One region of the Bacillus lumedeiriae genome, then DNA from elsewhere that is predicted to be linked to it. Evidence: predicted binding sites of a transcription regulator. Region 1 holds the regulator's gene; the other holds the start of a gene.
What was found. Region 1 encodes Rex, which represses fermentation and respiration genes when NADH is low (regulators of the CRP and FNR family bind a similar motif). Its sites were predicted from a motif close to TTGTGAAATATTTCACAA; they were not measured.

Region 1 (3,164 bases):
ATCCCATAGTTCACTTAATACAGTTTTATTAGAGGTTAAATTGGCTTGTTCCTGATCATAATAGCCGATAGATACATTTGTCCCCAGTGAAAACTCACCGGCTAACGAAGGCAATTGATCGACAATGGTTTTGAGAAAAGTGGATTTACCAGCACCATTAGGCCCGACTAATGCGGTGCTTTCTTCTCTCGTAAGGTACAGATGAAGGTCTTTAGCGATGACTTCTTCTTGATAGCCGATGGCAAGGCCATTCACTTTTAACACTTCATGTCCGCTTTGTTTTTCAATTTTGAACATCATATTAGCTGACTTCTCATCACCGTCTGGCCGTTCTAACAGTTCCATGCGCTGCAGCTGCTTACGGCGGCTTTGGGCTCGTTTGGTTGTGGAGGCGCGGGCAATATTGCGTTGAATAAAGTCCTCGAGCTTCGCGACTTGTTCTTGTTGTTTTTCGAACAATTTCATTTCTTTCTCATATTGATCAGCTTTTTGCTGTAAGTAGCCGCTGTAATTTCCAGGGAACTTTTTAATGTGCTGCCGGGAAATTTCGTACACTTGGTTCACGACTTTATCCAGGAAATAACGATCGTGCGATACGATCAAAATAGCGCCGCTGTAGTTTTGCAAATATTGTTCGAGCCAGGAAAGTGTCTCAATGTCCAAGTGGTTCGTCGGCTCGTCCAAAATAAGAATATCTGGTTTGGTCAACAATAGCTTACCGAGTGCTAGTCTCGTTTTCTGACCGCCGCTTAAAGATGAAATTTTCGTTTCATAATCAAATTCATGGAAGTTCAAACCATGCAAAACTGAACGGATATCGGCTTCAAATTGATAGCCTCCGGATTCTTTAAAGTCATTTTGCAAGACGTCATATTCCTTTGTCACTCTTTCGTATTGAATGGGGTCTTCATATACGCTCGGATCAGCCATTTGCTCTTCCAGGCGCCGAAGATTTTTTTCCATATTGCGCAAATATGAAAAGACAGAAAGCATTTCATCCATAATGGACAAATCAGATTCTAGTCCTGTATTTTGAGCGAGGTAACCAATCGTTACATCTTTCGGTTTCAAAATATTTCCCGAATCGTAGGAAAGGCTGCCGGCAATGACCTTTAAAAGAGTGGACTTCCCTGCGCCGTTTCTGCCGACAAGGGCAATCCGATCCCGTGTTTGTATTTCAAGTTTAATATTCGACAAAATGAGTTCTGCGCCGAAATATTTAGTTAGCTGCTGTACTTGCAGTAAAATCATTCTGTTCACCTCAATTTCCTATTACAAGTGTAGCCGATTCTACAATTACGGGCAATTCTCATTCGCTTTTTCGCTGATTACAGAAAGGAATCGTAAAGTTAAAAGACAAGCTGTACAAAATATTGTATGATGAAAGAAGTGATTAGTTGGAACGTTACTAGAATGGAAGCAGCAAGTGTTGGGGGTAGAAACATGAACCATGATTCATTAAAAATTCCGCAGGCAACGGCTAAGCGGTTGCCTTTGTATTATCGATTTATTCAAAACCTGCATTCTTCCGGCAAGCAGCGGGTGTCGTCAGCGGAATTGAGCGAAGCGGTAAAAGTAGATTCAGCGACGATCCGCCGTGACTTCTCTTACTTTGGAGCACTTGGGAAAAAAGGCTACGGCTACAACGTCAGTTATTTACTTTCGTTCTTCCGAAAAACATTGGATCAGGATGAAGTTACCCATGTCGCTTTAATTGGTGTAGGTAATTTAGGAACAGCCTTTTTAAATTATAACTTTATGAAGAATAATAATACGAAGATACAAATCGCCTTTGATGTAGATGAAGAAAAAGTGGGAACGACGATTGGCGATGTTTCTATTCATCATTTGGACGAGCTTGAAAAAAAATTAAAGGCCAAAGACGTACAAGTGGCCATTTTAACGGTTCCTTCGTCGACTGCCCAGGGGATTACAGACCGGCTGGTGGAATGTAATATTAAAGGGATTTTAAACTTTACGCCTGCGAGGCTGAATGTTCCGCCGGCTATTCGTGTGCATCATATTGATTTAGCTGTCGAGCTGCAGTCATTAGTGTACTTTTTGAAAAACTATCCAGAAGATACGGATGAAAAGTCTGAATAGAATTATGCCGGAAAATCGGTTATGATGGTGAAAAGGAGGTGTTGCATGAATGGGACTTAGTATAGGCAGTATCATATTAATTGCTGGAGCGGCGATATTGATTTTTGGACCGAAGAAACTTCCTGAACTTGGACGTGCAGCAGGCGATACATTAAAAGAATTCAAGAATGCGACAAAAGGGCTGGCGGACGACGACGATAAACAAGAGGATAAAAAGGATCCCCAGTAAGGTTAGGATGAATGACAATGAGTCGACAAGACATGACAATATATGAACATATCGGCGAATTGCGAAAACGGCTCATTATAGTAGTCGTTTTCTTGTTCCTGGCTATGATTGCAGGTTTGTTTATGGCGGAGCCGGTGATCCATTATTTACAGCATGCCGATGAAGCGAAGGCATTAACGCTGAATGCCTTTAGAGTGACGGACCCATTAAAGATCTATTTTCAAACGGCTTTTGTGATCGCTTTTATCCTGACGAGCCCGATGATTCTTTATCAATTGTGGGCTTTCGTCAGTCCAGGTCTGTATGAAAAGGAGAGAAAAGTAACGCTTAGTTATATTCCGCTGTCTGTCGTATTATTTCTAGCAGGGCTTTCTTTTTCTTATCTCGTTTTGTTTCCGTACATTATTCACTTTATGATGAAACTATCTGGTGATTTGAATATTGAACAAGTGATCGGCATCAACGAATATTTTCAGTTCTTGTTTCAAATCACGCTTCCATTCGGCATTCTTTTTCAATTGCCGGTTGTGACGATGTTTTTGACGAGACTTGGCATCATTACGCCGATGTTTCTCGCACAAGTCCGCCGTTATGCATACTTTATTTTGCTGGTGATTGCAGGATTAATCACTCCGCCGGACGTCATATCACAGCTCATTGTGATGGTTCCATTAGTGATTCTTTATGAAATTAGCATTTGGATTTCTAAAGTCAGCTATAAAAAAGTGCTGCAGGCGGAACTGACAGCCGAAAATGAGAACTAGAAAAAGTGAGCTATGCGAACCTGTATTTTTGGGCGAAATGAGTCGAACATTCGTATATTACATGAAAA
Region 2 (3,164 bases), on a different contig from region 1:
ACGTTGAAATAACTTCACTGTAAATACCGAACGCCGGTAAAATTAAGATATAAACCTCAGGATGTCCCCAAACCCAGAACAAGTTCGCCCAAAGCATATCCATACCGCCATTATCTACTGTAAAGAAGTTTGTTCCAAACAGACGGTCCATTGTTCCCATTGCAAGCGCTACTGTTAATACAGGGAAAGCGAAAATAATGATGACGTTAGCAACTAAACAAGACCATGTGAACATTGGCATTTTCATTAATGTCATGCCAGGTGCTCTCATTTTGAAAATGGTAGTAATAAAGTTAATACCAGTCATTAATGTACCAATACCAGCAATCTGAATCGCGATCATATAATAGTTCGTTCCTACAGATTGGCTGAAATCGTTACCTGCAAGCGGGAAATAAGAAGTCCAGCCTGCATCTGGAGAACCACCAACGACGAAAGAGATATTAAATAGCATGGCACCCATAAAGAATAACCAGAAGCTTAGTGCATTCAAACGTGGGAATGCTACGTCACGAGCTCCAATTTGTAATGGAACAACGAAGTTCATTAGGGCCATAATAAATGGCATAGCCATAAATAAGATCATAACGATCCCGTGCGTTGTGAAAATTTCATTATAGTGCTGCGCATCTAACAGCTTCATATCTGGTGCGGCAAGTTGAGCACGCATCATAACCGCATCTACTCCGCCACGGAATAGCATAATTAAAGCTGAGATTAAATACATAATACCGATACGTTTATGGTCAACTGTCGTTAACCATTCACGCCACAGATAACCCCATTTTTTAAAATAGGTCAAGCCGAGAAGGATCGCAACAGTTGTAAGACCAATTGCTACCATTGATGCGTAAATCGCAGGGCTTGGATGAGGGATAGCAAATCTCTCAAAGAACTCCATACTTTTGTGGCTCCTTTCAGGAAATAAAGTACTTGTTACATAAAGTTAGTTGTGATAAAGCTTAGAAATTATTCGTGATGATGCTCCTCAGAACTGCTTGATTCGTGATGATGTTCGGACTGTTCATCAGAATTATCTGTTCCGTGGTGATGTCCAGCATGTTCGCCTTCAGGAGCTGGCGCAAATTCTAAGTGAGTTCCAGTATACGTCGAGCGTCCAAGATGACCAGGTTCCAATAACTCATCAAACTTTTCTTCAGTTAAAGGTTTAGCCGTTTCTTTTACCTCGTCTACCCATTCATCAAATTTAGTTTGAGACATCGCTGTTACGTCGAACGTATTTTCAGCGAAGCCTTTACCGCTGAAGTTCGCATTTCTTCCCATGTATTCACCTGGAACATCGGCTGCTAAGTGCAATGTAGTGACCATGTCAGACATGGCATACTTTTGTCCGCCAAGCTGCGGAATCCAGAAGCTTGTGATTGGTCCGTATGAATAAAGTTTAAATTCAATCGGACGATCTGTTGGAATGTACAAGTAGTTCACCGTTTCAATATCTTGTTCTGGGTAACTAAAATGCCATTTCCAGTCAGAAGATGAAGCATAAATAACTAATGGTTCTTTATCTCCGTATCCTTGTGGTTTCGCCTCTACGATATAATTGCTTCGAACAGAAACAATTGAAAGGATAATGACAATGATAACTGGAATCCCTACACAAATGGCTTCGACTAATGTGTTGCCCTCAATATGAGGAGGCTCATAATCTGGACTTTGTTTCGAAGCACGGTACTTGATTAACACGAATACTAAAATAGAAAAAACAACAATAACAATGAATGACATAATCCCAATGGATAGCATAATGTCACTGGCCTGCCTTGCAGCTTGCGGGCCTTTAGGATCGAGGACCAGTAATGGTTCACAACCTGCCAGCACTGTAGCCATAAGGAAAACAACGAATAAAAAGGCCTGTTTCAATTTCATGGATGTACCCCTTTCTTGTATATTAGAAGTTTAATAACATAAATAAGTATGGCGAAAGTGAGGCGTCTCTCACCACGATGTTTTTATCTTAATATCATTAATTTAAATAAACAACAGGTTGTGATAGTTATCACAAAATGTTCAATAAAAAAGTTACGATATATGTCACAAAATAGTTAATAAAGCAACAGAGCAGGAACGGCAAACCACATTTTCCATGAAATTGGGACAAAAAAATGTTTCAATGAGTAAAAAAATATATTGCGTACATCATGAAGATGATTGTGGATAATTGTCTTCCGAGCTGCGAAGTCTAAGAAAGGGAAAAAAAGGGGAAAGTGCTAGGGGGTCAGTCTCTTTTGGTTTTCGTTATATTGGAATAGCTTTAGTGGGTGTTCTTAGTATAAAAATGGTCTTAAAGGTTAATCTATTATGGATGAATCCTATGTAAAGGGGAGTTAGCAAAATGACTCAATCGAAACGGCAAGAAGAACGGCAATGGAAAACAAGGAAACAATCTCAAAACCCGCATGGCAAAGTAAAGTCTTTTGAACAGCTGGCCGAAGACGCGGGAAGAAATGAATCCAATCACAAGTAAACAATAGCTAAAGTAAAAGAGGCTGTCCCACCAAGGTCTGATCTCACTCTCAATATACTTCATACAGTGGATGTTCATTCTTTTAGTATAAAGTATATTGGTGATATGGGATCGGAACCTATGTGTTCTTGGGAGAGCCTCTTTAGCTGTTTTTGGGACAGTTCTTTGTGTGAAATGTCTTAGGTGACTTTTTTTAATTTTGTATCCGCCATTTCAATTGGTACGATTGGTGCATCCCTTGCAATTGAGAATTCATTAAGCATCCGCAATGGATTAATTGCCTTAGTAGGATGGAGCGCTTTTACGATCTTTCTGGGGTTTTTAGATATAAAGTCTAAAAGTGCCTGCTATGCTATTGTAGGGCAGCCGATCATTCTAATTAGAAAAGGCCAAATCATGGAAGATGTCCTTCGTAAAGTACGATTGGATACCGATTCTCTAAACACTTTATTACGAAAGAAAAATGTATTTTCTATTTCCGACGTGGACTATGCCATCTTTGAAACAGATGGGACTCTTTCGGTTATGAAAAAAGAATCAAAGCAGCCTGTAATGAAAAGTGATATGAATATTCAACCATACAATGATGATGTTTTTCCCATTTCCATGGCAGTTATTTCTGATGGAAAAATAGATGAAGAAAACTTGAGAAAATTAAACCTTGATAAGAAGTGGCTGG

Region 2: the regulator Rex is predicted to act here: its motif matches at 2,006-2,023, upstream of qoxA (cytochrome aa3 quinol oxidase subunit II).

Annotation. Positions count from the first base shown of each region.
Region 1 is NZ_JAUIYO010000025.1:4,085-7,248, forward strand. It holds gene QYG89_RS16445 (ABC-F family ATP-binding cassette domain-containing protein) at 1-1,251, opposite strand, end outside; gene QYG89_RS16450 (redox-sensing transcriptional repressor Rex) at 1,444-2,103, shown strand; gene QYG89_RS16455 (twin-arginine translocase TatA/TatE family subunit) at 2,153-2,332, shown strand; gene tatC (twin-arginine translocase subunit TatC) at 2,350-3,096, shown strand.
Region 2 is NZ_JAUIYO010000003.1:81,509-84,672, reverse strand. It holds gene qoxB (cytochrome aa3 quinol oxidase subunit I) at 1-901, opposite strand, end outside; gene qoxA (cytochrome aa3 quinol oxidase subunit II) at 970-1,887, opposite strand; gene QYG89_RS06540 (DUF6254 family protein) at 2,354-2,485, shown strand; gene QYG89_RS06535 (DUF421 domain-containing protein) at 2,669-3,164, shown strand, end outside.